Hyphomicrobium denitrificans ATCC 51888: one gene and its partner. The protein of the gene in region 1 interacts with the protein of each later gene in a pairwise test. Links are inferred from orthologs where the notes say so. Each region holds a gene or a part of one and is shown on either strand. Other genes may lie near its edges.

Region 1 (15,391 bases):
ATGAGCTAACGCTTATGCTTCAGCGTCGTTCCTCAACTGCGTTTGAATCACGCCGCATGCGAAATGGGAGAGATGTTTCAGAGCACTCTCCCCCAAGTCAGTTACGCGAAGTTAGCCGACGATAAAGGTCCAGATCGCGAACCCGAGAAGGCCGGCAACCATAACGACGTTGAACAGGCTATTGAGCTTCCCAACGTCGTTGACCGCTTTGGCATCATGATAATAGGCCATGGAAGTCCTCCTTAGCTGCATTACTCATGATGTGGGAACGCTGGGAGCGAATTTCCAGGCAACGGACACCGCGCCGCAGCATATGAGGCCCAGCCGGAAAAGGCGGAGCACGCGCTCGGAACAGGTTAGATGTCCACGCGTACCGATGCGTTGGTGTCGCAGCGAGAAACCGGCAAAATGGCTGCGTCCATCATTCCCTGTTGTGGCCGGTTACCACCGGCGCGTGCTTCGAAACAACGCTCAAGATCAGGGAGAGTTCAATCCATCGCACCGGTTTCAAGCGACCTATCTCTGCTGCGCGGATCAGCGCCGATTAAGACTGACCTTTGCGCCTTTGAGCTCGGAACCGGCCGTCGAAATGGTGATGTTGATCGACTGCTGCGATGCCGAGAACGCAATCGAGACCGTTCCCTCCAGACTGCCGCCGAAGTCCACGCGCAGCGCATTGTCGCTGATCGTGCCCGATGCATTGCCGGTGGCGTTATTCGTGCGTTCCTCCCACGTGCCCGACAGCTTTCCGTCCGCATATGCGAGCTTGCTGCGAAACTCGATCTTGTCCGGCTGGCCGGTGCAGCGTAACGCGATGCCGAGCGATTTGCCGCCGTCCGCGCTTCTATAATAGCCGAGGCAGCTAAGCTTGTCGGGCGGGCCGCTGGTATAGATCAGATCGCCTCCGCCGCCCCACGACCCGTTCAAAAGATTAAATGGCAAATCGCCTGCCTGTGCGGCGCTCGCAGACGCCCATCCAAGAAGCGTCGCGGCGGCCAAGAACGTGAAGCGCGTTTTCATCCAGTCCCCCTGTTGAACTGCGGCGATCGTGTCCTGCTGCAGGACATCGACGCAAGAATTTATTTGACCCGGCGCTCGTCGAGTTTGCGTTTCGCGCCTTCCCACATCAGATCGACGAGGCCGCTCTGCTTCGGCTTCGTCTTCACGCTTTTGATCTGCTCGTCGGTCGCCAACGCAAAGCCTTTCAGCAAGCTCTTCAGATCCTTTTCCGTGAAGCCGATGAAGCTTTCCCTAAAATCCGCATATTCGGCGCGCGCCGCGGCGAGAATGGGATCGGCGACTTTCGCTGCATCGGGACCCGAGAAGACGACAGTCACGCCGGCCGCGTCGAGCAGCCGCTTTGCAAACGTCGGATTGGCGACCGCCTCCTCCCGAATGACCTCGAAGATGCGTTCGAGAGCTTCGCCGGGTGAAACTGATTTGCTCACTGTACCCTCACTGGTTCGCGCTCAGTCTTTCCGCCACGGCTTTCGTCACCGCGACGAGATCGGGAAGTGCGTTGCCGTATTTCTCTCGCGCGGAACGAAAATTGCCTGCGCCGGGATGCGTCGCAGCGTTCTGAAGCGCTGTCGAATAAGGGACCGGACGCGGGATCGCGTTCAGCTCATACAGCCCTTGCCGAATGTGATGAAGCATCTCGCGCTGCGTGGTGTTCGTCGCATGATACTGCGTGATCAGCGGATGCACGCGCACGCGAGACGCGAGGCCGAGGTCGTCCGCGAGAATGAATCGCAAGAAATCCGTCAGCGTCGAATAGGCGTTCGTCTCCAGGCTCGTCGGCATGACGATGTGCTGCGCCAATCGCAAACCGGCAAGCCCGAGGACGCCGGGCCCAGCCGGACAATCGATCAGGACGACATCGTAGTTGGACTCGATCTGATACAGCTCGGCACGCAGCGCGTTCGAAAGCAGAACGTCGAGACGATCCTTGCGCCGCTTCTTGCGCACGGCATGCTCGAATTCTGGGAGCGTGCCGAGCAGCTCGTGGTTCGACGGGATGATGTCGATGAGCCCCGGCTGGCGGCCGCGAAGCTCGATCAGATCTCCGGCAGCAACGCGATGTCCCGCGAGACGAATGCTATCGCCTTTATGAAAAGACTTCAGAATGGCGCCGAGTCCGATCTGCCGCGATTTCAGCTCCTGCTCGGCGCCAATGCTAAGCAATGCTTTCGAAACTCCGGCTTGGGGATCGGCATCGATGACGAGGATGCGCGCGCCAAATGTCAGCGCAAGCCCATCGGCGAGCATCATCGTCGTCAGAGACTTGCCGACGCCGCCCTTCGGGTTCGCGACCGCCACGAAAATGCTCATCGCCGCAATTCCGTGATCCAGCTGAGCAGTTTCGTTCGGTCGTCCTGTGACAGGCGTGTTTCGACAAACTCGTCGAAAGCATCGGACGACGGTTCATGGCGGCGCGCGGGCAGATGCAAAACGTAGGACGTGAGATCGCCCGGCGTGCTGAACGTGATCAAGCCGACGCCGTAATGGGAACATCGCGACAGAATGGTTGAGCAGTCGGCGCGGGATTCATTCCAGTCGCCGACGTGCCAGACGAGATGCGTGAAATTGACAAGCGAGGTATGGTTCAACGCCTCGTGCACGGACTGAACGGAACACGCGCCTTGCGGCTTCACTTCAAAGCCGTGCAGATCGATCTGCCAGCTCAATCCATATTTCTGGCGGGAGAGGCTGATGATGCAAAGGTCGGGCTTCGACCAGATGCCCGTCGCGTTGCCGCCGGTGTTTGCCGTGATCGCTGTGATGTGACGAAGATCGCCGCGGGCCGGTTGCAGGCGATCGCGGAAACGGAGTTCAAGATAGTTGTATACGGGCTCGTACAGATCACGCTCGAGCATGCGCTACGCCCCCAACAAATTCCGCCGCAACCATAGGGAGTGAACGGCGCGAACGCCAGCGCATAGACCGCGCGGCCGGGTGTTTGTGTGACACGCAAATCACTGGCGGGTCGAGGCCAGCCAATCAAAGATCAAGCGGTGCGGAATAGCGCACCTCGGCGTCGTGCCGCTCACGATCGCGCGACTGCGCCGGCAGCGGCTTCGGCATTACCGCGCTTGGCGACCGTCGTCACCATGCGCAGCAATTCGCCGAAATCGAATGGCTTTGCCACATGAGCGGCCATGCCTGCCGCCATGCAGTTCTCGACGTCCGACGGGAAAGCGTTCGCCGTCATGCCGATGACGGGGGGAAGCGTGTGCTTCGGCGTCAGGCGACCGATCGCACGCGTGGCTGCGAGGCCGTCCATCCCTGGCATCTGAACGTCCATCAGCACGACATCGAATGAGTCATCCTCGACGCGTGCGATCGCTTCAGGGCCGCTGGCTGCGGTGATGACGTCGTGGCCGGCCCGTCTCAGCACCGCGGATGCGAGTTTTCTGTTCGGTTCGACATCGTCGACGACGAGAACCTTCAGCGGGCGCGGCTCGGCTCCGCCGGCATCGATTGCGTCCTGCTGCGCATCGCGATCGCGTGCGGCAATCTCCAGCGGGACCTCGAACCAGAACGTCGAACCCTCGCCCTCATGGCTTTCGATATCGATTTTGCCGCCGTTGGCCTGGACGATGCTTCTGCATATCGCAAGTCCCAGACCCGAGCCGCCGCGACGGTCGCGGCCATTATCGAGTTGGCTGAATCTCTGGAACAGGTTCGGTATCAGGTCGGCGCGAATGCCGGGCCCCGTGTCACGCACGAAAAAGCGAACGTTTGCCGAGTTCTCTTCCCTGTCGAGAATCTTGGCGCCGACCACGACCGATCCCTCCGACGTGAACTTGACGGCATTGTTCACGAGATTGAGCAGCACCTGCCGGAGGCGATGAGCGTCGGCCGTGAACGTCAGATCATGGAGATCGGGGTCTATTTCAGAACGAATGACCAAACCCTTTTCGCGCCCTTCGGCGAAGAAAAGCGCGACGCAGCCTTCGATCAGCGGCGGAAGCGTGACGCTGCTTTTTATGAACTTCAGCCGGCCCGCCTCGATCGCCGAGAAATCAAGGATATCGTTGACGATCGCGAGCAGCGCCTTGCCCGCGTCTCGCACGATGGACAGATCATTGGTGTCTTCGCGACTGAGACCTTGCCGCGCGAGCACCAGGCTCGTGTAGCCGATGATGCTGTTCAGAGGCGTGCGGATTTCGTGGCTCATGGTCGCGAAGAATTCGGACTTGGCGCTGGTCGCGCGCTCGGCCTCTTCGCGCGCCATCTTCGCCTCGGCCTCGGAAACCCGGATTTGATCGAGCGCGTGCAGACGTTCGAGGAACATGCGTCCGCCGATCGCGATCAAAAACAACAGGAACGCGAGGAAGCTTGCCGCGAGGGCGGCGAGAATGAAATTCTTTTCCGCTCCGAGGAGCCCCCATTTGACGATCAAAGGCGCGAGGATCGTGATCGCCGAGACCGCCGCTGCCGCCGGTACCGGCATCAACAGCAAACTCCCGCTCGCCGCCATTCCAACGGTCAGCGCAATCAGAATGATCTGGCGGTTATCATCGAGCCAACCAAGCCAGGTCACAGCGAGCACCGCCCAAGGCAACGAAAGCAAAAAGGCGTAAACGAGCGCGATATTTGCGCTGTGCACGTTTCGCCGCTTCGATTTCGTCTCAAACTTTCTCGCGTACGTCTGCAGGCCAATGCCGGTGCATATCGTCAACGAACAGATGGTCCAGACAAGTAGCCAGCCGAAAGGAATAGCGCCCACGAACGCGATGAACGCAATCACGGCGTTGATCGCGTACCCGATCATCGCGAACGTCGTTGTGCGCGCGATGCTCGTCATCTGCTCTTTGTAGACGCGGAGCCTAATGAGATGCATGGCGCAGATAATCTTCGATAGCATGAATTGCGCGGCCACCGGCATCGACGACGGCTGCTGAAAGGTCAGAGTCATACGGCGCATCTGGATCGTACCGGAGCTGATAGACCAATCGCTCGCTGGCAAGCGCAAGCTCTAGAAGGCCAAGCGTTTCAGCAGTCGTCGAGAGATCATGAAGAACCTTGAACTGCGCAGCAGGTGACGCGTCCTTGCATTTCTCGAATTCGTACAGCCGGTCGCGCAGCACGTCCTGAAAGTCGCCAATGATATCGAGCGCTGCAGACGTACCGATCGACTTTCGCATATCCGACAATCGTCGAGTATCGATGAGGGTTGCTGTAGATGTTCCGCCAAATACAGGCATGTCTCGATCAAAAATTCATCGGGTTACAAATCTAGCGCTATATTGGGGTATCCTGTCTTACCCCTGAATTAATCCGCACGCGGTCGCCGGCGACGAGCCATCGCTTCCTGCCCTAAAGTCGCAGGCTGGAGCCTTTGTTCCGGCGTTACAACGCGGCCATACGATCGCGGCAAGCCCCATTATTCGAGGCGTTTTTCAGGTGCTGACGATGTGAAATGAATTGTTAGCTATGATCGTAAATGCGGGGCCACGCACACGATCGGCGGGCGGATGTCGTCAGGATTTGTTCCGCCTGGCGACTAGTTTATCGGAGCCTGGGTGCCGGGTCTCAATCAATTTCCGTCCGACCCGAACCGTGTACCAAACGGCGAAGAATGGCGATGCCAGCAGGAGAACAGTGGCGTCCGACGTAAGACGGATACCGCGCACGACGACACGCGTGACGAGCGTTCTCGGACGCGGACCGTATTCATACGGCAATGCAGAAGTCTGAGGCAGTGGTGAACTCTGTTCCTCCCGATTTGCAACGGGAGCCGGGCGGCGCGCGACCGCAGATGACAACACGCGCCGTTTTGACGCCGCGAAACTGCGCGCGCGTTTTTTGAAGAGCGTTCGTTTTTGTGAGAGAGCGCTCGAACTCCGGGGCTTTACGCTTGACTGACCCACAACATCCCCGTTCCGTTCCGTCGTCGAAGCGCAAACGCGCCCTCGACGATCCTGGTTCCGCGAGATGTCTTTTTTGCGGCCTTCTTCTTACGCGGCAGCACCACGCAGAATGGAACGTCCGGCGTAAACTGCGACGTCGCCCAGCTCTTCTTCAATGCGGATCAGCTGGTTGTATTTCGCGAGTCTGTCGGAACGCGACAGCGAGCCCGTCTTGATCTGACCGCAGTTCGTCGCAACCGCAAGATCGGCAATCGTCGAGTCTTCTGTTTCACCGGAACGATGCGACATCACCGCGGTGTAGCCTGCACGCTGCGCCATGCTGACGGCGTCGAGCGTTTCGGAGAGCGAACCGATCTGGTTGACCTTCACGAGAATGGAGTTCGCAGTCGATTTCGCGATGCCGTCCGCGAGGCGCTTCGTGTTGGTCACGAAGAGATCGTCGCCGACGAGCTGGCAGCGGTTTCCAAGAAGCTCCGTCAGCAGCTTCCAGCCGGCCCAGTCGTCTTCCGCCATGCCGTCCTCGATCGAAATGATCGGGAATTTGTTGACGAGGTTTTCGAGATATTTGGCGTTGCCCGCGCTATCGAGCGTCTTTCCCTCACCCGCCAGCTCGTACTTGCCGTTCTTGAAGTATTCGGTCGACGCGCAGTCGAGCGCCAGAGCCACGTCCTCGCCCGGCTTGTAGCCGGCCTTTTCGATCGACTTGACGATGAACGACAGAGCTTCTTCGGCGCTCTTCAGGTTCGGCGCGAAGCCGCCTTCGTCACCGACCGACGTCGAGTGACCGGCATCCTTCAAATTCTTCTTCAGCGTGTGGAAGACTTCAGCGCCGATCCGGATCGCATCGGCGCATGTCTCTGCCGCGATCGGCATGATCATGAATTCCTGAATGTCGATCGGATTGTCGGCGTGCGCGCCGCCGTTGATGATGTTCATCATCGGCACGGGGAGAACGTGCGCGTTGACGCCGCCGAGATAGCGATAGAGCGGCAGGTTGTTGGAGATCGCGGCAGCCTTGGCGGCCGCAAGCGATACGCCCAAAATCGCGTTGGCGCCGAGGCGGCTCTTGTTCGCCGTTCCGTCGAGCTTGATCAGCGCCGCGTCGATGCCGCGCTGATCCTCGGCGTCCATGCCAGCCAACGCATCGAAGATTTCGCCGTTCACGGCGTCGACGGCTTTCAGTACACCCTTGCCGAAATAGCGGTCCTTATCTCCGTCGCGAAGCTCGATCGCCTCGTGCGCACCGGTCGACGCTCCGGACGGGACGGCGGCGCGGCCCTCGGCTCCATCTTCGAGGAGCACATCGACCTCGACCGTCGGGTTGCCACGGCTGTCCAGAATTTCGCGGCCGATGATATCGACGATGGCGGTCATGAGAGTTCCTAAATTTTGGCGTTGGTCGGCCCGGGCGGGACCAGAGAATTTGCGCCTGGGTTGTAAACTCTATTACTACAGGAGCAAAGTCCTGCCGGGCGATGTCTCCCTACCCGAACGGCTAGTTAACTGAAAGGCGGAGCGTATGGCGGAAGCGAAAACCTGGACGGGCGGCTGCCACTGTGGCCTGGTTCGCTACGAGGTCGAATCGGATCTTGCAAGCCTGGTCACCTGCAACTGTTCCATTTGCCAGAAGCGCGGATCGATCCTGACATTCGTGCCACTCGCCAAGTTTCGGCTGTTGTCGGGCCGTGAGGCGCTGACGGACTACCAGTTCAACAAGCATATCATTCATCACCTGTTTTGCTCGACCTGCGGCGTTGCTTCGTTCGCGGAGGGCGACAATCCGAACGGAGGCCCAATGGTCGCCGTCAACGTGCGCTGTCTCGACGGCGTCGATGTCACTGCAATGACGCCAACCCAATTCGACGGAAGAAGTCTCTAGACCGTGCCCCAAACGTCTGCCCTCGTCCTTTTTTCAGGCGGCCAGGATTCGACCGTTTGTCTCGCCTGGGCGCTCGACCGCTACGAACGTGTCGAAACCGTCGGGTTCACCTATGGCCAGCGCCATGCCGTCGAACTGGCGCAGCGGCCGGTCATCCGGTCCAAGCTTGCGAACCTCAGCGGCGGATCGAAGCTCGGCGACGACGCCGTGCTCGATCTTCCGGCGCTGCAGAGCATCAGCGACACGGCGCTGACGCGCGAAACCGAGATCACCTTCGCCGCGACGGGGTTGCCAACAACGTTCGTTCCAGGGCGCAATCTCTTGTTTCTCACCTACGCGGCGGCACTGGCGTATCGCCGGGGCATCGGGACGCTCGTCGGCGGCATGTGCGAGACGGATTTTTCCGGCTACCCAGATTGCCGGAATGCGACCGTCCAAGCGCTGGCGCAAGCGCTGTCGCTCGGGCTCGATACGCATCTCGAAATCGAGACACCGCTGATGTTCATCGACAAGGCGGCGACGTGGGATCTCGCGGACAAGCTCGGCGGGAAAGCCCTTGTCGATCTGATCGTCGAAGATACGCACACGTGCTATCTCGGCGATCGTTCGCATCGCCATGCGTGGGGATATGGTTGCGGAACTTGTCCGGCTTGCGAGCTTCGCGCCAAGGGATGGAATGAATGGCAGGCTCGGACGACCTGAAGCGCGGCGTCGAGTTGGCGCTCAATGGCGATTGGGAGGGCGCACACGCCATCGCGCAGCAGAGCGAGAGCGATCCGGACTTCTGCTGGCTGCACGCCTGCCTGCACAAGATCGAAGGCGATCCAAACAACAGCCGCTACTGGTACGTCAAGGCGGGGCGGCGGTTCGAGGATTTCAGCGAAACCGGCGACGAGTTGCGCGCACTTCTTGCGTCGCTCGCCTGAGAGAAATCAGAACTCGAAGATGAGGCACGTCGTCGTGGCGTGCGCGAGCAGTTTGCCGTTGGCATCCGTCAGGCGGCCTTCCGCCGCCGCGCCGCGCCGACCTCGGCTCAACAGCGTTCCTTCGGCGCGGACGATGCCGGTTTCCTTCGTCACAGGGCGCAACAACGAGACCTTGAATTCCATTGTCGTAAAACCGGTGCCCTTGGGCAGCGCGGAGAGCACGGCGCAGGCCATGCACGAGTCTAGCAGCGTCGCGGTATATCCGGCGTGCACGGTACCGATCGCATTGTAGTGCTCGAACACGGGTGTCGAGACGAACACGGCGCGCCCCTGCTCCACCTCGGCGAGTTCTAGGCCGAGCGTCTTCGCGATCGGCATGCCCGGCAACTCGCCGCGCTGCATTTTCTGCAAGTATTCGAGGCCCGTCATCGAGGCGAGCAACTCGGGGCTAACAATGACTGTCGAAACGTCGGGGGGCTGGCTTGCTGTCATGGCGGCCGTTCATGGCTTGCTTAGGAAAAACGCGCAACCGGCAGCGGATACGCAGCGCGAGATTCACGGCTCCGGTGCTTCGTGTCCACCCTTAACTTGGCCCGGGCAAAGGAACCGCAGGTCCACACGCTTCATACCGCTGAAGCAAAGCGCCGTGGGCCAGAATCGCGGCAGCCGAGGTGAGACAACCCATCTCGTCGGCTTTGATTCCTCGCAAATGGCGTTGCGAACGATCCGGCTATGCTCGCCGACACGCTCTCCAGCGATATAGCCATTTGGAAATTTGACGCTGGGCCGACGGCGGCGCCGCGCCGCATTTGCAGGAAACGCAATGGATTTTTCCGAACTGATCGCACAGGTGACGAGGCCTGACCCTCCGAAGGAGCTTGCGTTGCAACTGTTGCAGCGTTCGCGCGAACCGGCGCTCGCGTTGCAGCTCTTCGCCGCCGCGTCGAAGATCCGCGACGAGACGATGGGCAAAACGCTGTGGTGGTCGGCCGGTATCTCGTCGATGATGCCCTGCCGGGTCGAGCCGCTCTGCACATACTGCACTTATTTCACGGTCAAGTCGTTTCCGCTCGATGAGCTGGTTGCGTCGGTGAAGGCGATCGAAGACCTCGGAATCCGTCATCTGCATCTTTCCGGCGGCACCGATCTCGCAGGCTACGACAACGAACTCTGCGAAGCCGTCAATGCGATCCGCGACGTCTCGTCGATCGAGATCGAAATCAATCTCGGGCCATCGCTGACGCGAAACGGCGTGCGGCGGTTAAAGCAGCTCGGCGTCGCCAGCATTACGAGTTCGCTGGAAACGTTCAATCCCGAGATCTTCGCCAAGGCAAAACCTGGCGACAGCCTGGACGCCAGGAAGGCATTGATCGAGATGTGTCAGGACGAGGGGATGCCCGTGCGCAGCATGATCCTCGTCGGTCTCGGCGAAAGCGAGGCGGACCGGATCGACCATCTCTATTGGCTGCTGCAATTCCCTCGACTCTATCATCTGCGCTTCTCGCGCTTCATGCCTTATCGAGGCACGTCATGGGAGGACCACCCGCGCTGCTCGCCCTGGGAGGTCGCACGCCTCGTTGCGGTGGCGCGCCTCCTGATGCCGCATGTCGACCTTGGCCTCGCCGCCGGCAACAGCCCCGACGACATCCCGCTCTGGTATGCCGCGGGCGGCGGCAATCAGGTGCTCGGCGCGTCCGTCTCCATGCGCCAGGGCAGAGTGAAGGCCCAGCCGGGAGAGACCGTCATTCCGGTGACGGATCGGGTATCGCTGGTCAGCCGCATGGGGCACATCGAGCAGTTCGTTCGCGGTCTTGGCCGGGATATCGGCTCGGCGGCTCCGCAACTGCGCTAAGCCTCGGTGGTCTCGAAGCCTGCGACCTTAACTTGACTTGGCACACGGCGGCCCTAGAGCCTTTCCGAGGGAACCGCGGAAAGGCTCTAGCTCCTAGTGTTGTCGTGCTTCTGGTCGGAAAACCGGTTCCCACTTTTCCGGAAGCACTCCAGGTATCGCGCCATGTATGCCGTCAAAGAAATTTTCTACACGCTGCAGGGCGAAGGCACGAACGCCGGGCGGCCGGCGGTTTTCTGTCGCTTCGCGGGCTGCAACCTGTGGACCGGCCGCGAGGTCGACCGCGCCAAGGCCGTCTGCCAGTTCTGCGATACGGACTTCGTCGGCACCGATGGCGAGGGCGGCGGGCGCTTCCGAACGGCAGACGATCTGGCGCGGGCGTGCCGGGCCGCGTGCGGTTCCGATGGTGACATGCTTGTCGTTCTGACGGGCGGCGAACCCATGCTGCAAGTCGACCAGGAACTGGTCGACGCCCTGCACGCGCGCGGCTTCACGATCGCCATCGAAACGAACGGCACGCTGCCCGTGCTCGAGACGATCGACTGGATCTGCGTGTCGCCGAAAGCCGGTTCGCAACTTCAGCAGAAGCACGGCCACGAGTTGAAGCTGGTCTATCCGCAGGAGGGTGTCGATCCGGCGGACTATGCCGATCTCGCCTTCCAAACCCGTTTTCTGCAACCGATGGACGGGGCGACGCGCGAAGCCAACACGCAGGCGGCCGTCGCTTATTGCAAAGCGAACCCTGGGTGGCGGCTATCGCTTCAGACCCATAAACTGCTCGGAATTCCTTAATTTAACGCCTTTCCGCGCCAGCTTGCCGCGAACGCGGCCGACCGCGCGGGGTGGCGCGGCCCGGCGAAATCCCCTATTTCAGCGCGATGCAGATCTACAAAGACTTCAGGTTCGAGGCGGCGCACTTTCTGCCCTCCGCAGCGCCGGGCACGCCGAATGCGCGCGTGCACGGGCACTCGTTCCGCGCTCGCGTCGTCGTCGAGGGCGAGCCCGGCCGCGACACGGGCTACATCTTCCATTTCGATGAGCTGTCGTCGGCATTGCGCGAGACAGAGGAAGACCTCGATCACCGCATGCTGAACGACATCGAAGGCTTGAGCGCACCGACGCTCGAACGCATCGCAATGTGGATCTGGAACCGCTTATCGAACCGCGTGCCGGGTCTCGTTCAAGTCGAAGTGCATCGCGACAGCTGCAATGAGGGCTGCGTTTATCGCGGGCCTTCGCGCTCAACTCAACTCGCGGCGGAGTAACGACGATGGCTCGCAAGCCGCAGGTGAAACAGCTTGGCCGCAATGTCAGTCTGCCGCGCGATCCGGACGAAGCGGAGCTCGAACGCGTCGCAAATCCGCACGCCGACACGCATTACGCGGCGAGATTTACGGCGCCCGAGTTCACGTCGTTATGTCCGGTGACGGGTCAGCCGGACTTCGCGCATCTGGTCATCGACTACGTTCCGAATGCGTGGCTCGTCGAGAGCAAATCGCTGAAGCTCTATCTCGCGTCGTTTCGCAATCATGGGGCATTTCACGAGGATTGCACCGTGGCGATCGGTAAGCGCATCGCGGCGCTGATCGAACCGCATTATCTCAGGATCGGGGGATACTGGTATCCGCGCGGCGGCATTCCGATCGACGTATTTTGGCAGACGGGCACGCTTCCCAAAGATGTCTGGCTTCCCGATCAAGGCGTCCAAACGTACAGAGGACGAGGCTGAGCCTCGTCCTCCGCATAAATCCGTACGGATCAATCGCTACAGATTATCTGTAGTAGCGGTGATGACGGTGATGACGGTAGTGGGGGCGATAGTAGTTGTTACGCCAGCCGTAACGACGGTAGCTGTAACCCCACGGGCGAGCATACCCGCGATGACGCCAGTTATGGCGATGGCGCCAATGGCGACGGCGGTACTGTGTTTTCTCCACCAGCGAGTTGCCGGCCTTCGCGCTCGACTGCAGAGCCGAGACGTTGCTGCCGATCGTGGCAGCTTGCGAGCCGGTGGCGGCAAAGCCGAAGCCTAATGCGAAGGCGACTGCCAAAAATAGTTTACGCATCGAATTCTCCTAAGCTGAGTGTGTCGTAAGATTTTGTCCGCCGAGCTTCAATTCGAATGCTCGTTGCGCAGCGAACAACTCCGCTTCTGTTGAACGCCGCAGCACGGTTTGCGCTGCAGGTTGTGTTCTAGGAGACGCCCGAGAACATGTTTGTTGAACTCATCAACGGGCGTCATCCGTCGGTCTTTCGTATCGCCGACAAAGATCCCGTCTTTGTGACGCGCGGTTGAACGACAGCTGAACGTATCTGCGACTTGAAGCGATAGGTGCGCCGGCAGATAGATAATTTTCTGAGAAGCAAATTAAACTGGCGGCGCACGATCCTCGGGGAGTGGGATGAATTCCTGTTCATCGCCGGGAACAATATCAAACTTGGCTTGCCGCCAATCGTTCCGCGCTTCGTTGATGCGCTCCTTCGAACTCGACACGAAATTCCACCAGATATGGCGCGGACCATCCATCGGTTCACCGCCTAAAAGCATCAGGCGGGCATTCGATTCCGCCAAGATGGAGATGCGGTCGCCGGGCTTGAAGACCAGAAGCTGACCGCTCTCGAACGACTCGCCCGCGATATCGATGCGGCCCGCCACGACGTAGACGGCGCGCTCATCATAGCCGGGATCGAGCGGCAGAATCGAACCCGGCGCGAGGACCGCTTCGGCATAAAAGCAGTCGTGCGGAAAGCTCGCAGGCGACGTCGCGCCATACAGCGATCCGACGACGAGGCGAACGCGTTTGCCCTCGCCTTCAAAGCGCGGAAGTTCATCGACCGCATGATGCGCGAACGCCGGAGCGGTTTCCTCGTGCGACTTCGGCAAGGCCATCCAAGCTTGAATGCCGAAAAGGTTCTGGCCGTCGGTACGCCGTTCCAGTCCGGTTCGTTCGGAATGAACGATGCCGCGTCCGGCCGTCATCAGGTTGACCTCGCCCGGCCGGATCGCCAAGGCCGATCCAAGACTGTCGCGATGCATGATCTCGCCATCGAACAGGTAGGTGACGGTCGAGAGCCCGATATGCGGATGCGGGCGGACGTCGATACCGCGACCGGCGAGGAACTGTGCCGGACCCATCTGATCGAAGAAAATGAAGGGGCCGACCATCTGCCGTTTTGCCGACGGCAACGCGCGGCGCACCTCGAACCCGCCGAGGTCGTGGGCGCGTGGAATGATGACGTGCTCGATCGCGTCGCACGACTTGGCGTCGCCCGGGATGGGATCGTTGTCGGTCAGCCAGCTCATCGGTACTCCTTCCTGCCCGCCAACCAGATGAAGGCGGCTGTCGGCAAATCGCGGTAAGTTCCGGCGTTCATCTTATTACGTTTTCATATCGGTTCTGCGCTTCCTGCGCATGCGTGGGATGAGTAAAAGGCGTAGGCCACGTTTGGAACCATTCCCATGAAACGCCTGATCGCCACGATCGTTCTCCTGCTGCCCCTCGCTCCACTCTCTGCGTACGCGCAGAAGATCGACTGCGAGAACGCCTCGTCCACCGTCGAAATGAACTTCTGCGCGGAGAAGGATTTCAAGGCGGCCGACAAGGATTTGAACGTCGCGTATGCCAATGCTGTCGCGTTCATCAAAGAACGCAAGCTCGATAAGCCCTATGACTCCGCGAGTTTCGAAGAGGCGCTACGCGTGTCGCAACGTGCCTGGCTCGCCTTTCGCGACGCCGACTGCAAGGACCTGATCGCCCAGGAATGGAGCGGCGGTACAGGGACGGCCGCGGCCAGCCTCGAATGCATGACGGCCAAGACGCAAGAGCGGACGAAAGAACTCAAAGACCGCTACGAAGAGCATTGACCGGTTCGAAGGACAGGCTCCCCGCCCCGCGATAGATCGGCAACCGTGGAGGGGAAAACTCCACCGCAAGCGCCGTCACCGCCACCGATCCGACGTTATTGCCACTTTAAACGAGGCCTTATCGTCAGACCGCTGCCAAGGTGAGTGATGGCACTCACTGACTGTTGGCCGGTCAAAGGAGACACATGTCCATGAAGCCGTCGCTCGCCACAACGTCCTCCATTCTCGCAGCCGCCGTCGCGGTCGTTGCGGCCGCCAGCATCGAGGCAAAGCCCGCTGCGGCTGCACCGAAGATCACGCTCGGCACGTTGAAGTGCAAAGGCCACGGCGGGGTCGGCCTCATCCTCGGCTCTAAAGAACAGATGCGCTGCGTGTTCACGACAGCCGTCAGCGCGCGCCGGCATCCGTACATGGCGACGATCACGAAGATCGGCGTCGATATCGGCTTCACGGGCGAAAGCACGCTGGTGTGGACCGTTCTCGGCACGACGGTCGACGTCGCGGAAGGCGCGCTTGAAGGCGGCTACGGCGGGGTTACCGCAGGCGTAGCCGTCGGCATCGGCGCCAATGCGAACGCGCTTATCGGCGGCTCCGGCAAATCGATCGTTCTGCAGCCCATCAGCGTCGAAGGCCAGACGGGCCTCAACCTCTCCGCCGGCGTCGCCGGACTGACGCTGGAGCGCGGCTAAGCGCTCGTACGCAAATCCGGCGGGATAGCTTCGGCGGCGAGGGATTTCAGAGCGTCGTCGAGGCTCATCACGGTCTGATCCTGTGAGCCGAGGCGGCGGACCGAAACTTTCCGCTCTTCCGCTTCGCGCTTGCCGACGACGAGCAGCACCGGAACTTTCGCCAGCGAGTGCTCGCGCACCTTGTAATTGATCTTCTCGTTGCGAAGATCGGTCTCGACGCGCAGGCCCAGCGCCTTCGCCTTTTGAGCGACCTCGTTGGCGTAGTCGTTAGCGTCCGAGACGATGGGCGCGACGACGATCTGCAGCG
Region 2 (15,312 bases), 1.4 Mb from region 1 along the record:
TCACCGGCGACTTCCACGCCATCACCAGCGCCCACAACCTGCTTTCCGCGCTGATCGACAACCACATCTATTGGGGCAACGCCCTCGGCATCGACCAGCGCCGCGTCGGCTGGAAGCGCGTCCTCGACATGAACGACCGCGCGCTGCGCTCGATCGTCAACTCGCTGGGCGGCGTCTCGAACGGCTTCCCGCGCGAGGATGGCTTCGACATCACCGTCGCCTCGGAAGTCATGGCGATCCTCTGCCTGGCGAAGGACCTGAAGGATCTCGAAACTCGCCTCGGCAACATCATCGTCGCCTACACGCGTGACAAGAAGCCGGTCCGCGCCCGCGATCTGAAAGCCGACGGCGCCATGACGGTATTGCTGAAGGACGCGCTGCAGCCGAACCTCGTGCAGACGCTTGAGAACAACCCTGTGTTCATCCACGGCGGTCCGTTCGCCAACATCGCGCACGGTTGCAACTCGGTGCTCGCGACGACGACGGCTCTGAAGCTTGCCGACTACGTCGTGACCGAAGCCGGCTTCGGCGCCGACCTCGGCGCCGAGAAGTTCTTCGACATCAAGTGCCGCAAGGCGGGCATCGCGCCGTCGGCGGTCGTCATCGTCGCGACGGTGCGCGCGCTCAAGATGCACGGCGGCGTCGCCAAGGATGATCTCAAAGCCGAGAACGCCGCGGCGGTGGCCAAGGGCTGCGAGAACCTCAAGCGCCACATTGAGAACGTCAACAAGTTCGGCGTTCCAGCGGTCGTGGCGGTGAACAAGTTCGTCACCGACACCGACGCCGAGATCGCGGAAGTGCAGAAGGCCGCCGAAAGCATGGGCACGAAGGCGTTCCTGTGCACGCACTGGTCGGACGGCGGCAAGGGCACGGAAGACTTGGCGCACCACGTCGTCAAGGTCATCGACGAGGGCAAGGCGAACTTCAAGCCGCTGTACCCGGCCGAGATGAAGCTGCGCGACAAGGTGAAGACGATCGCGACCGAAATCTATCGCGCCGCCGACATCGCCTGCGACGCGAGCGTCGAGACGCAGTTCAAGGACTTCGAGGCGGCGGGCTTCGGACACTTCCCGGTCTGCATGGCGAAGACGCAGTACTCGTTCTCGACCGATCCCAATAAGCGCGGCGCGCCGACCGGCCATATCGTGCCGATCCGCGAACTGCGGCTCGCGGCCGGCGCCGAGTTCATCGTCGTCGTGACCGGCGAGATCATGACCATGCCCGGCTTGCCGAAGGTCCCCTCCGCCGACTCGATCCGCCTCGACGACAAGGGCCTCATCCAGGGCCTGTTCTAGGTCGCGTATCGGCGGCACTGTGCTGCCGCTGAATTGAGCAGCTTGCGTAGTTGCTCGGCAATTCAATGCCGCGAAGACTGTCATCACGCAGTCTTCGCGGCATTTTTTCAATCTGGCCCAGACTTTGCGATGTGCCCGAAAGGAGATCGCGAAGGAGGGCAACTCGTGCGCACAGCGTTCGACGAAATGAACGGCTTTGGCGGCGAGGTGCGCGCGCCCTATCGCGCCTTCGTCGAATGGCTGGGTGTTCAGCACATGAACACGCTGAGTCAGAAAACCGCTGAAGCTGAAATCCTGTTTCGCCGTTCGGGCATCACCTTCGCAGTCTACGGCGATGAGGCCGCCGCCGAACGCCTCATTCCGTTCGACATTTTTCCGCGCATCATCTCGGGCGAGGAATGGCGCAAGCTTGAATTGGGAATCGAGCAGCGCGTCAGGGCGCTGAACGCATTTCTATACGATATCTATCATCGCCAGGACATCTTGCGGGCGGGCATCGTTCCGGAGGAGCTGGTGATTCAGAACGCCGCCTTCCAGCCGGAAATGATTGGCGTCGATCCGCCGCGAAGCGTCTACAGCCATATCATCGGCATCGATCTCGTGCGCACAAATGAAGACGAGTTCCTTGTGCTGGAGGACAACACGCGGACACCGTCGGGCGTCTCCTACATGATCGAGAACCGGGAGACGATGATGCATCTCTTCCCCGATCTCTTCAGCCGCAACCGCGTGCGCCCCGTCGAAAACTATCCCGATGCGCTGATGAAGACGCTCGAAAGCGTCGCGCCGAGCAACCTCGATGCGGAGCCGAATGTCGCGCTGCTGACGCCCGGCATTTTCAATAGCGCCTATTTCGAACATTCATTCCTCGCCGACCAGATGGGCATCGAGCTCGTCGAGAGCAGCGATCTCATCGTGATCGACGGCCTGCTTCGCATGAAGACGACCGAGGGCTTGAAGCGCGTCGACGTTCTTTATCGCCGTATCGACGATACGTTTCTCGATCCGTTGGTGTTCGATCCCTCCTCGCTCCTTGGCGTTCCGGGACTGTTCGACGTTTATCGTTCAGGCCGCGTGACGATCGTCAACGCGCCGGGCGCGGGCATCGCCGACGATAAGGCGATCTACAGCTATATTCCCGCGATCATCGAATTCTATACCGGCAAGCCCCCGATCCTCGGCAACGTCGAGACTTACAATTGCCGAGATCCGGAAAGCCTGAAGTACGTCTTGTCCCGCTTGCCTGAACTCGTCGTCAAGGAAGTTCATGGCTCCGGCGGATACGGAATGCTCGTCGGCCCGCGTTCGACGATGGAAGAGATCGACGCGTTCCGCGCAAAAATTCTCGCCAATCCCTGCAACTATATCGCGCAGCCGACGCTCGCGTTGTCGACAGGCCCGACGCTCTCGGGCTCCGCCGTGTCGCCTCGTCATCTCGACTTGCGGCCGTTCGTGCTCGTCGGCGATCGTGTGCGCCTGATCCCTGGCGGCTTGACGCGCGTGGCTTTGAAGAAAGGCTCTCTCGTCGTCAACTCCAGTCAGGGAGGCGGCACGAAGGATACGTGGGTGCTTCAGGAATAACGCGCGCATGCTTGGACGAACTGCAAATGATCTCTATTGGCTCTCCCGTTACATCGAGCGTGCCGAAAACATAGCGCGTCTGCTGGAGGTCGGTTACCGCATCGTGCTTCTGCCGCGCGAAGGCGAAGGCTTTCACGAGGAGTGGCGATCGACGCTCGAAAGCGCGGGCTGCATGCAGGGATACATGCTGCGCCATGGCGATCTCGTCTCGCGCAAAGTCATCGACTACATGTTGTTCGATACGTCGAACCCGTCGAGCATCGCGGCGTGTCTCGCGAGCGCGCGCCGCAACGGACGCGCGCAGAGAACGTCGCTAACGCGTGAGATGTGGGAGAGTCTGAACAGTTCGTGGCTCGAGTTCCAGGCCATCAAACCCGCGACGATCACGTCGAACTCGTTGCCGGAGCTGCTGGACTGGGTGCGTGCCCGTTCGGCGCTCTATCGCGGCGCGATGCTGAACACGATCCTGCGCAACGACACCTTTTACTTCAGCCAGATCGGCACCTTTATCGAGCGCGCCGATAGCTCCGCGCGCATTCTCGACGTCAAATACTATCACCTCCTTCCATCGAGCGAGATGGTCGGAAGCGGAACGGATAATTTTCAATGGTCGGTATTGCTGCGCTCGGTTTCGGCGCATCGCAGCTATCGTTGGGTGTTCAAGGATCAATACCGCCCGCCGAAGATCGCCGACTTCATGATTCTCAATCGGCAGATGCCGCGTTCGCTGCGCGCCTGTTACGATGAATTGACCGTCGCGCTCCGTGATCTCGCCGCGCTTTATGGCGCGCGCCACGAATGCCACGCAACCGTCGAGGCAACGCGCGACCTGTTGCTCGAAGCCGATATCGAAACCGTGTTCCAGTCCGGGTTGCATGAATTCGTTCAGGACTTCATCGGTCGCAACAGCAGGCTCGGCAACGAAATCTCTGCCGCTTATCATTTCATCGATTGAGGCCTGCACCATGCGCATCTCGATTGGCCATGTTTCGCGCTATACGTACAGCGAAGCGACGAACTACTCGATCATGGCGCTCCGGCTGACGCCGCCGTCGTTCCTAGGTCAGCGCGTTGTCGACTGGCGGATCATTGCGCCGGGCATCGATGCCGCTCACGCGTTTCGCGACGGCTTCGGAAACGTCGTGCATCTTGCGAGCTGCGTCGGCCGGCAAGCCGAATCGCTCATCATCGCGAAAGGCGTCGTGGAAACCGAGGATTGCGCCGGCATCGTTCGCGGCCTCAAGGAGATCGCACCGTTGACGGTCTATCGCCGCCAGACCGCAAAGACGGCAGCCGATGATGCCATCCGCAGCCTCGCAAGCGGAACGAATGCGGCCGCCGGCGTGAACGGCATGCATGAGCTGATGACCGCCGTCCGCAAAGCCATTGATTATAGGACCGGAGCAACGAACAGCCACACCACGGCGGCCGACGCCTTGCGCGATGGTGCGGGCGTCTGCCAGGACCACGCGCACGTCTTCATTTCCGCGGTGCGCTCGCTGGGCATCCCGGCGCGTTACGTCAGCGGCTACCTTATGAGCGGCGGCGACGAGCCTGCAGAGGCCAATCATGCCTGGGCGGAAGTTTGGATCGAAGACCTCGGCTGGGTCGGCTTCGACCCGGCCAACGGCGTCTGCCCAACGGAGCTTTACGTTCGGCTCGCCGCCGGCCTCGACGCGACGTTCGCAGCACCAATCCGCGGCATGCGTCACGGCATCGCCGAGGAAAGGCTTGACGTGATCGTTGAAGTTCAGCAGCAGATCAGTCAACAGCAGTAGCTGCTGGCCGGAGACGACGAATGACGTATGCCGTGGCGCTCAATCTCGAGCGGGGTTTGGTATTTGCCTCTGACACGCGAACGAATGCGGGGTTCGATAACATCGCGCAGTATCGCAAGATGCAGATCTGGCGAAAGCCCGGCAATCGCGTCTTCGTTCTGTTGAGCGCCGGCAACCTTGCCGTCACGCAAACGGTCGTCAACCTTTTGAACGAGCGGCTCGACGACGAAGAATCGAACGTGCCCAATCTCTACAACGTTGCAAACATGTACCGGGCGGCGCGCATCGTCGGCGATGCGATACGCGAGGCCCGCCGTATCGACGGCGCCGCGCTGGAGGCGGCTCGGGTCGGCTTCAATACGCATTTCATTTTCGGTGGTCAGATCGAGGGTGAAAAGCCGCGACTTTTCCAGGTCTATCCGGAAGGCAACTTCATCGAGTCGACCAGCGACACGCCGTTCTTCCAAATCGGCGAGCACAAGTACGGTAAACCGATCCTCGATCGCGTCGCCCGCGCCGACATGCGCCTCGGCGAAGCCGCGAAAATCGTTCTGCTCTCGTTCGACTCCACGCTCCGGTCCAATCTCTCCGTCGGCATGCCGATCGACCTCGTCGTCTATGAACGCGACGCCCTCGACATTACGCGCGAAATCCGCATCGGCCCGGACGACGCATACTTCCGTAAACTGTCGAATGCCTGGTCGGAGGCGCTGCGGCAGGCCGTGACGACCATCGACGAGTTCAAGGTCTAACCTTCGGGCCCTCGCGAGGGCCACCGCTCGCCCTGCCTCTCCGCGAATGATTAACGTGCAGTTCCAACGGCTACGATGCCTGCGATTGATACGGCGTCGCGCGGTCAATCGCCCCCTGTTTCGCACCCGCGCAAAACTCTAAACGCACTTGTCTATGCACATCGAATGCGCTTGTTCGCTCGCTTCTCCGACGTAAGTAGGATTAGATACGCGAACGCTGCGCGGCAGTGGGTTTGCCGGAAGGAGTGCGATGGGTCTCACGACGCTCAAAGACTATCTGTCGGACTGGACGTTGGAAGGTCGTACGCGCAGCCAGGTCGCGGACACCGTGATGGCCTTGGCCGAGACGAGCATTCGGATTTCCGAGCTGGTTGCGCGCGGGTCACTTGGCGGCAGGCTAGGTCAGATCGTTTCGAAGGCGGGCGAGTTCGACGAACAGAAAGAAATCGATCTCCTGACGAACGGCATGATCGCCGAGGCGCTGAAGGCCGCGCCGGTCGCAGCGTTGGCCTCGGAGGAATCGGAGCACCCGATCACCTTGAATCCCGACGCGCCTCTGCTGGTTGCCACGGATCCGCTCGACGGCTCTTCCAACGTCGACGCCAACGTGTCGTTCGGGACGATCTTTTCAATCCTGCCGCGTCATCCGGCATCCGTCGGCGAAGCGGCATTCCTGCGGCCCGGATCGCATCAGCTTGCGGCGGGCTTCGTCGTCTACGGACCGCACACGGCGCTGGTCCTGACCGTCGGCCTCGGAACCCAGATCTTCACGCTCGACCGCAGCACCAACACGTTCCACATGACATCGCGTAATGTCGAGATGGCGGCCGAAACGACCGAGTACGCGATCAACTCATCGAACGCGCGTCACTGGGACGATCCGATCCGCATCTACATCCACGATTGCGAGAACGGCGCCAACGGACCATGCGGCCACGATTTCAATATGCGTTGGACGGGCTCACCCGTTGCCGACATCTTACGCATTCTGACGCGCGGCGGCATTTATCTTTATCCCGGAGACCGGCGCAAAGGCTTCCATCAGGGCCGCATTCGTCTGATCTACGAAGCCAATCCGTTCAGCTGGCTGATCGAACAGGCAGGCGGCAAGGCGACGACCGGCCGCGATCGCGTGCTCGATGTCGTCCCGTCGTCGCTGCATCAAAGAACGCCGCTGATTTGCGGCTCGCGCTACGAGGTCGATCGTGTGGTGCGCATTTACAGCGGCCAGGAATTCAAAGGCGATCGCTCGCCGCTTTTCGGACGCCGCGGTTTGTTCCGGGCGCTACCATGATCGCGTCCATCCCTTCCCCTGCAATGACGGTTTGAACTCCGCCGATGTCAATCAAGCATCCCATCATCTCGGTCACCGGCTCGTCGGGCGCTGGCACATCGTCAGTGCGCCATACCTTCGAATACATTTTTCGCCGCGAGCAGGTGAAAGCGGCGTTCATCCAGGGCGACGCCTTCCATCGCTACAATCGCGAGGATATGGACGCGGCGATGAAGGCGGCCGCCGAACGCGGCAACCACCACTTCAGCCACTTCGGCGCCGAAGCCAATTTGCTGGAAGAGCTCGAGCAGCTGTTCCGCACCTACGGCGAAACCGGAACCGGCAAAACGCGCGTCTATTCGCACAACGCCGAGGATGAACGGACGAGCGGTGCTGCCATCGGCACGTTTTCGCCTTGGACGCACTTAGAGCCCGACAGCGATCTGCTGCTCTACGAAGGTCTGCACGGTGCAATCGTGACCGACCAGGTCGACGTGGCACGTTATGCCGATCTGAAAATCGGCGTGGTGCCGGTCATCAATCTCGAGTGGATTCAAAAGATCCAGCGCGATCGGTCCGAGCGCGGCTACACGACCGAGGACGTCACGCAGGCCATCCTGCGCCGTATGCCGGACTACGTGGAATACATTTGCTCGCAGTTCGCCCATACGGACATCAACTTCCAGCGCATCCCGACCGTCGATACGTCCAATCCCTTCATTGCACGCTGGATTCCGACGCCTGACGAATCGATGGTGATCATCCGGTTCAAGGAACCGCGCGGGATTGATTTCGCCTATCTCTTGTCGATGCTGCACGATAGCTTTATGTCCCGCGCCAACTCCATCGTCATTCCGGGCAGCAAGCTCGATCTGGCGATGCAGCTCATTCTGACGCCCCTCATTTTGCAGCTCGTTGAGCGCCGCCGTCGCGCGCTTTGATGCAGCCCGCACGAAGACAAGAACGAAGATTGGAAGGTTATCCGTGACCCGCCCCGTTTTGATCGCTCCGTCCATCCTGTCGGCCGACTTCGGCAAGCTCGCCGACGAAATCCGCGCCGTCGACGCGGCCGGAGCCGACTGGATTCATTGCGATGTGATGGACGGCCACTTCGTTCCCAACATCACGTTCGGCGCCCCGATCATCAAAGCCGTGCGCGGCGCATCGAAAAAGATTTTCGACGTGCACCTGATGATCGCGCCCGCCGATCCCTATCTCGCCGACTTCGCAGCCGCCGGAGCCGACATCATCACCGTGCACGCCGAAGCCGGTCCGCACCTCGATCGCTCGCTGCAGGCGATCCGCGCGCTTGGCAAAAAGGCGGGCGTCTCGCTCAATCCCTCGACGCCGGAAAACGTCATCGAGTATTGCCTCGACCGCATCGATCTCATTTTGCTGATGTCGGTCAATCCGGGTTTCGGCGGCCAGTCCTTCATTCCGTCGGCGCTCGAAAAGATCCGGCGTGTGAAGGCGATGGTCGGCGCGCGCCCGATCGACATCGAGGTCGACGGCGGTGTCACGCCCGAAACCGCACCCGAAGTCGTCAAAGCCGGAGCCAACGTCCTCGTCGCCGGGTCCGCCGTGTTCAAGGGCGGATCTGAGAAGAGTTACGCCACCAACATCGCCGCGATCCGCAACGCGACGAAGTCCGTCTAACAAATCTTTCCATCATGGCCGGTCCGATAGTCTCCGCGCCGCTGCCGATCGATGCCGTTCTCGGTGACGTGCGCAATGCGCTCCGCACGCACGGAACCGGTGTGCTCGTTGCGGCGCCCGGCGCTGGTAAGACGACGCGCGTGCCGCTGGCGCTGCTCGATGAGCCCTGGCGCGACGGCGGCAAGATCGTCGTTCTCGAACCGCGCAGGATCGCCGCGCGCGCCGCTGCTGAACGGCTTGCGGCCACGCTCGGCACACGCCTTGGAGATCGGGTCGGCCTCAGAGCACGGCTCGCATCGAAGACGAGCGCCAACGTCGCCATCGAGGTAGTGACCGAAGGCGTCTTCACGCGCATGATCCTCGACGATCCGGAGCTTTCAGGCGTCGCCGCCGTTCTGTTCGACGAATTCCATGAGCGCTCGCTGGATGCCGATCTCGGCTTGGCCCTGGCGCTCGACACGCGCGGCGCGTTGCGTCCAGACTTGAAGATACTGGTGATGTCGGCAACGCTTGAAGCTTCGCGCGTTGCGAAGCTGCTGGGCGACGCGCCGGTCATCGCCAGCGACGGCCGCACATTCCCGATCGAGACGCGCCATATCGGACGTCGCGCACAACGTATCGAGGACGACGTTGTCGATGCGGTTCGTCGCGCGCTCGAACGCGACACGGGATCAATCCTGGTCTTTCTGCCGGGCCAGGGCGAGATCACGCGCGTTGCCGAACGTCTGCGCGCGCTCGATCTTCCCGAGACGATCGACATCGCACCGCTCTATGGCGCCCTTGATCCAGCGACACAGGACCGTGCGATATCGCCCGCGAATGCCGGGCACCGCAAAATCGTGCTCGCGACATCGATCGCCGAAACATCGATCACGATCGAAGGCGTGCGCGTCGTCATCGACAGCGGCTTAGCGCGCGTCCCGCGCTTCGAACCGGATGTGGGCGTGACGCGGCTCGAAACCGTGCGCGTGTCGCGCGCGTCCGCCGATCAGCGCCGAGGACGTGCTGGCCGAACCGAACCCGGCATTTGTTATCGCCTGTGGGATGAACCCGAGACGCAGGGCCTCGTGCCGTTCGCAGAGCCCGAAATCCGCGTCGCCGATCTTTCGAGCCTGCTTCTCGATTGCGCCGAATGGGGCACGAATGACCCGCGATCGCTTGCCTGGCTCGATCCGCCAAGCGAGGGCGCGCTGTCAGCCGCGCGATCCGGACTGCAAGCCATCGGCGCGCTCGACGCCGAAGGACACATCACACAGGAGGGCCGGCGGCTCCGCGCGCTGCCATTGCCGCCGCGTTTGGCGCGTATGCTGTTGAAGGCTGGAGAGCGCGGCGCGGCTGAGGACGCCGCCGAGCTTGCGGCCGTCCTCGTCGAACGCGGCATCGGCGGCAACGATCTCGATATCGCGACGCGGCTTGAAAATTTCCGCCGTGACCGCTCGCGTCGCTCCCAAGACATGCGGGCGCTCGCCCGTCAGTGGGCGCGTGCGGCTACGACGAGCGCGAAAGGCGACACGCTATCGCCTGCTGAATTGCTCGCCCTCGCCTATCCGGAACGGATCGCGAAAAATCGCGGCAAGCGCGGCAGCTTTCTGCTGGCCAACGGTCGCGCCGGTTTGCTCGATACGGCCCATCCGCTCGCGGGCGCGCCTTATCTGGTCGTCGCTGAATTGCAGGGCCGTGCCGCTGCAACGCGGATCATGCTGGCCACGGCAACGGACGAAGCGGAAGTTTCGGTCTTCGCCGGAGATCGCATCGCGAGCGACGACGCGCTGACATTCGACCGTGACTCCCGTTCGGTCAAAGCCCGCAGCGTCCGCCGCCTCGGCGCGATCGAACTCCGAAGCGAGTCGCGCCCCGTCCGTCCGGACGAAGACTCGGCGCCTGTCCTCGCAAACGGCGTCGCGCAACTCGGCATCGGAAATCTGCCGTGGTCAAAGGCGCAGCTTCAATTGCGTAACCGCGTCGGATTTCTACGCGCCAACGATGAAAGCTGGCCGGACCTGTCGGACGCTGCGCTTGCCGCAGCCGTCGGCGAATGGCTCCAACCATTTTTGTCCGGCAAAACGCGCGTTTCGGAAATCGACGCGTCGACGCTCGAGCAGGCGCTTACCTCGGTGCTTCCGTGGCCGATACGCCAGCGTCTCGACGCCGAAGCGCCGACGCATTTCGAAGCTCCGACCGGAAACAGTCACGCGCTCGATTACGAGAGCGCCGCCGCGCCGGCGTTGCACATCCGCGTGCAGGAACTGTTCGGATTGAAGGAGCATCCGGCGATTGCGCGTGGCCGCTTGCCGTTGACGCTCTATCTGCTGTCGCCCGCGCATCGGCCGATCCAGATCACGCGCGACCTGCCGGGCTTCTGGGCGGGATCATGGGCGGCCGTCAAAGCCGACATGCGCGGCCAATATCCGAAACACGTCTGGCCCGACGATCCGGCGAACGCGACACCGACGTCACGCGCCAAGCCGCGCGGCAAGTAAGCGACGCCGTCAGCCGTAATACGATCGATACCACGCAACAAATCGCGCGATGCCCTCTTCCAGCGGCGTCGCCGGTTTGAAGCCGACATCGCGCACAAGATCGTCGACATCGGCGAACGTCGTCGGCACGTCGCCCGGCTGCATCGGCAAGAAAATCTTCTTCGACTCGCGGCCGACCGCGCGTTCAGTCGCGGCGATGAAATCCATCAGCTCGACCGGACTGTTGTTGCCGATATTGTAGACGCGGTAGGGCGCCATCGACGTCGCCGGATCGGGCTTCTCGCCGCTCCAGTCCGGATTTGGGTTCGCGATTTTGTCCGCTGTCCGCAGCACGCCCTCGACGATATCGTCGATGTACGTGAAATCGCGCGCATGATGGCCGTTGTTGAAAACTTCGATCGGCTCGCCTGCAAGAATCTGCCGCGTGAATTTGAACAGCGCCATGTCCGGACGCCCCCAAGGCCCGTACACCGTGAAGAACCGCAGCGCTGTCACCGGAAGCTGGTAGAGGTAGGCATACGTGTGCGCCGTAAGTTCGTTCGATTTCTTCGTCGCCGCATAAAGGCTCAGCGGATGATCGACGTTGTCGTGAATGCTGAACGGCATCGCAGTGTTCGCGCCGTAGACGGAGCTCGACGACGCGAGCACGAGATGCTTGACGTCATTATGCCGGCAGCCTTCGAGAATGCTCTGCGTACCAACGATATTGGACTCGATATACGCGCCCGGATTTTCCTGGCCATAGCGAACGCCGGCCTGTGCCGCGAGGTGAATAACCTTCTCGGGCCGTTCCGATTGAAACAGCGCCGCCATTGCAGCGCCGTCGGCGATGTTCAGGCGATGAAATGAGAACCCGTTGCGTCCTTCGAGCTTTGCGAGGCGCGCTTCTTTAAGCTTCGGATCGTAATAATCGTTGATGTTGTCGACCCCGATGACGACATCGCCGCGTGCGAGCAATCGCTCGGCCGTATGAAAGCCGATGAAGCCCGCAACCCCTGTCACCAGAAATTTCATGCGATCAGTTCTCCTGCCTGCAGGGGTTTAGGTTGTCGTGAGCCGGCGCGCAATCGAGCGCTCGGCTGTGGCACCGGGCGAATGCGTCTTCCCAGAAAAAAGTTATCCCCGGCCTACCTGGCGGCCGTATTTTGAAGACCGAGGAGAGGTCTTTGGGATTTGGACTGCATATGAACGACACGCCGAACCTTGCGCTGCCCTATATTCTGCCGGCTCAGGCGCAGAAGCATGTGACGCACAACGAGGCCATCCGCGCCATCGATGGCCTGATGCAGCTCTCCGTTGCCAGCCGGACTCTGACCACGCCCCCAGGGTCGCCCGCCAATGGCGAGCGTTACATCGTATCGGCTACAGCCACCGGCGGCTGGACGGGCCAAGATGGCAAGGTCGCGGCATTCCAGGACGGAGCATGGGCGTTCTACGTACCCAAGGAAGGCTGGCTCGCGTGGTGCGCAGCCGAAAGCGCCCTGCTCGTGTATCGCGCTGGCGCATGGTCTCCGCTATCGAGCGGCGGCGGTGACCTTCCGGATGCATTCGATAACCTGACGCACGCCGGCATCAATACAACGGCCGATGCCACCAACCGTCTGGCTCTGAAATCCCCGGCAAGCCTCTTCGACAACGAAGGCGCGGGACATCAGCAAAAGATCAACAAGCATGCGAGCGGCGACACCGCGTCAATGCTCTATCAGACCAACTATTCCGGTCGCGCCGAAATGGGCCTCGCAGGCGACGATGATTTTCATTTCAAGGTCAGTCCAGACGGCGCAACATGGATCGAGGCGCTGAAAATTGACCGCTATACGGGTCGCGTTTCCTTCCCCGTCATGGGCGGCCCGCGCGAGGTATTGACGGCGGGCCGAGCTTACTACGTCCGCACAGACGGGTTGGATAGCAACACGGGCCTCGCAAACACGAGCGGCGGCGCGTTCAAAACGATTCAAAAGGCGATCGATACGGTCGCCGCTCTTGACCTCTCGATTTACAACGCGACCATCTACTGCGGCGCGGGGACACGAACAGAGAATCTTGTCCTGAAGCGAACGCTTGGCTCCGGTATGCCGATCTTGGAGGGCGACGTCGCCACCCCGTCAAATTGTGTTTTGACCGTCAGTAGCGGTCAATGCATTGCGCTCGACACAGGAGCCGTATGGACACTGCGCGGGTTTAAGCTGGGAACAACCGGCGGTTGGTGCGTCGACATTCCTCAGCCCGGGTGCCACCTCATCATCGATGGCAAAATGGAGTACGGCGCGACCCCGCTTTTCCATTTTGTCGTTGCTGTCGGGGGGACGCTGTCGATCAAGGCCGCTTATGCGATCTCGGGGAGTGCATATAGTCATATCTTCGTACAGGCGGGCGGAACGCTATTTTACACGCCTGGGGCGGTCACTTTGACGGGCTCTCCGGCGTGGTCGAATGTTTTTCTCAATGTCACGTCGGGCGGCATTGTGTCCGCAGGCGGCATAACGTTCACCGGTGCCGCAACGGGCAAGCGCTACGACGTATCCCTGAACGGCGTCATTAACACGTTCGGCGGCGGCGCAAACTTCTTCCCCGGTAATAGTGCGGGGTCGGCGTCGAGTGGCGGGCAATACGCCTAATTCGCGAGCGGCTCCCGATGACCGGTCGTGCCGATGCACACGGCATAGTTATCATCGAGGAAGAAAAAGGGCACAATGTTAAGCCATTCGTCGCCTGGGCGTTGCGCGACGGGTTCCTTCCGATCTACGACCAAAGTCGAATTTGGTGGACGTGTCACAAAGGGCATGAGTGCCTGAAAATGCCGCCCGCAAAAACGGTGGGCACACGGCCTGAAGCCCTGAAAGGCAAATGCCCGTTGCCCTGGAGGTGAAATTTGCCCGTACCGGCACGTATCTTGATCGTCGATGACCATCCGCTTTTTGTCGAAGCGCTGCAGCGAGCCATCGTCGGCGCGTGTCCCGACACCGAAACCCATGATGCCGTTTCGATCGATGCGGCAAAGAAGGTTCTGGAAAGCAAGACCCCGTTCGACATCGTCTTGCTTGATCTAGCGCTTCCCGGAACGCGCGGCTTTGAAGGCCTTCTTGAACTCAGAAAGCTGCATCCGAGCTTGCCGATCGTTGTCGTGTCGGCGCTGGAAGATCCGCGCATCGTCCAGGACGTCATGCGCTACGGCGCCGCCGGATTCATCTCGAAGTCCGCCGATCGATCCGAAATCGCCTCCGCGCTGAAGGATGTCATGGAAGGCTCGTTGACGCTCCCGAAAGGCTATAAGCCTCCCGAAGCGCCGACCAACGCCGAAGCGCGCGGCGATCTCGTGCATCGCCTCAAAATGCTGACGCCGAAGCAGTTGAGCGTCCTCCGCATGCTGCGCCAAGGCTTGCTCAACAAGCAGATCGCGCACGAGCTTCAGATCGAGGAAACGACCGTCAAGGCGCACGTTTCGGAAATTCTGCGCAAGCTCAACGTCTCGTCGCGAACGCAAGCCGTCATCGAGGCGCAGAAGATCGACTTCGAAGCCGTCCTCGGCGAAACGGACGATAAGGCCTGACGTTTACGCTAGAAGATGCTGCATGAGTGCCCGCAGCTCGGCCGGTCGGACCGGCTTGTGAAGCAGCGCGCAATCGAACTGCTTTGCCGCCTCCGCAGTCGCCTGCGTGCGATCGGCGGTAATCAGGATCGCTGGGATAGCCCGTCCAAACGCTTGCCGGATCCGCACGACTGCCTCGATGCCGAGCACGCTGCCGTCGAGATGATAGTCGGCGAGAATGATGGCTGGAGTGAAGGCCGAATCGGACAGGATCTCGTTCACGTCGTCCAGATCGCGCGCCAGGCGAACGTCCGCCCCCCAACGCGATAGCAGCGTTTGCATCGCTCCGAGCACGCTGAGGTCATTGTCGATGACGATCAGCGGCCGGGCGACGAGATAATTGTTGCTCGACGGCGCGGACTGGACTTTCGGCTCGGCTTGCGAGAGCAGCGCCGCATGCGGCGCCGTGATCGAAAAGCGCGAGCCGACGCCGACGCGCGATTGCAGTTTCAGTTCATGCCCAAGTGATTCCGACATGCGCCGGACGATCGCGAGCCCAAGCCCGAAGCCGGCGCCGCCCGATCGTTCCGATGCTTCGCCGCGATGGAATTCCTCGAAGATGCGCTCGCGTTCCTGCGGAGCGACCCCCGGGCCTGTATCCCAGACTTCGATCTCGACCTGCGAGCCCCGCCGACGCGCCGCCAGCAGCACGCCACCCGCTTCCGTATAGTGAGCGGCATTGGCAACGAGATTCTGCACGATGCGCCGGAGCATCAGCGGATCGGAGCGCACGCCGAGGTTCGTCGGCCGCCAGCGAAAATCGAGACGCTTGCGCCGCGTGACCGGCTCGATGTTGCAGGCGAGCTGCTCGAAAATCGCGCCGAGCGAGACCGTCTGAATGTTCGGCACGAAAACGCCGGCCTCAAGCTTGGAGATGTCCAGGATGCTCGTCAGCAATTCTTCGATCG

The links.
Region 2: the proteins of eno (region 1) and rpe interact in binary tests that used the Escherichia coli proteins (3 or more experiments, as listed by UniProt). The link is inferred for Hyphomicrobium denitrificans ATCC 51888 from one-to-one orthologs.

What each region holds. Positions count from the first base shown.
Region 1 is NC_014313.1:1,793,419-1,808,809, forward strand. What follows is about bases 5,108-7,957. They hold eno (phosphopyruvate hydratase), read right to left. Parts: upstream 7,251-7,957; coding sequence 5,964-7,250; downstream 5,108-5,963. Other genes in these bases: HDEN_RS08680 (hypothetical protein), read right to left, coding at 5,108-5,150; HDEN_RS08690 (GFA family protein), read left to right, coding at 7,396-7,755; queC (7-cyano-7-deazaguanine synthase QueC), read left to right, coding at 7,759-7,957. In the rest of the region: HDEN_RS08655 (hypothetical protein), read right to left, coding at 535-1,020; HDEN_RS08660 (hypothetical protein), read right to left, coding at 1,080-1,448; HDEN_RS08665 (ParA family protein), read right to left, coding at 1,456-2,331; HDEN_RS08670 (hypothetical protein), read right to left, coding at 2,328-2,876; HDEN_RS17760 (ATP-binding protein), read right to left, coding at 3,047-4,846; more of HDEN_RS08680, read right to left, coding at 4,833-5,107; more of queC, read left to right, coding at 7,958-8,457; HDEN_RS08700 (hypothetical protein), read left to right, coding at 8,436-8,681; HDEN_RS08705 (PaaI family thioesterase), read right to left, coding at 8,688-9,173; HDEN_RS08710 (radical SAM protein), read left to right, coding at 9,505-10,533; queE (7-carboxy-7-deazaguanine synthase), read left to right, coding at 10,696-11,322; HDEN_RS08720 (6-pyruvoyl trahydropterin synthase family protein), read left to right, coding at 11,373-11,795; queF (preQ(1) synthase), read left to right, coding at 11,801-12,259; HDEN_RS17975 (hypothetical protein), read right to left, coding at 12,303-12,596; HDEN_RS08730 (pirin family protein), read right to left, coding at 12,899-13,834; HDEN_RS08735 (lysozyme inhibitor LprI family protein), read left to right, coding at 13,991-14,395; and 2 more genes. UniProt on the Escherichia coli protein: Catalyzes the reversible conversion of 2-phosphoglycerate (2-PG) into phosphoenolpyruvate (PEP). It is essential for the degradation of carbohydrates via glycolysis.
Region 2 is NC_014313.1:3,187,575-3,202,886, reverse strand. The notes cover bases 6,729-9,499. They hold rpe (ribulose-phosphate 3-epimerase), read left to right. Parts: upstream 6,729-7,663; coding sequence 7,664-8,335; downstream 8,336-9,499. Other genes in these bases: hrpB (ATP-dependent helicase HrpB), read left to right, coding at 8,350-9,499; HDEN_RS15470 (phosphoribulokinase), read left to right, coding at 6,745-7,620. Also shown: HDEN_RS15500 (formate--tetrahydrofolate ligase), read left to right, coding at 1-1,295; HDEN_RS15495 (circularly permuted type 2 ATP-grasp protein), read left to right, coding at 1,425-2,876; HDEN_RS15490 (alpha-E domain-containing protein), read left to right, coding at 2,884-3,831; HDEN_RS15485 (transglutaminase family protein), read left to right, coding at 3,842-4,654; HDEN_RS15480 (proteasome-type protease), read left to right, coding at 4,675-5,406; HDEN_RS15475 (class 1 fructose-bisphosphatase), read left to right, coding at 5,657-6,700; more of hrpB, read left to right, coding at 9,500-10,815; HDEN_RS15455 (NAD-dependent epimerase), read right to left, coding at 10,825-11,829; HDEN_RS15450 (DUF2793 domain-containing protein), read left to right, coding at 12,000-13,433; HDEN_RS15445 (response regulator transcription factor), read left to right, coding at 13,688-14,365; HDEN_RS15440 (ATP-binding response regulator), read right to left, coding at 14,369-15,312. UniProt on the Escherichia coli protein: Catalyzes the reversible epimerization of D-ribulose 5-phosphate to D-xylulose 5-phosphate.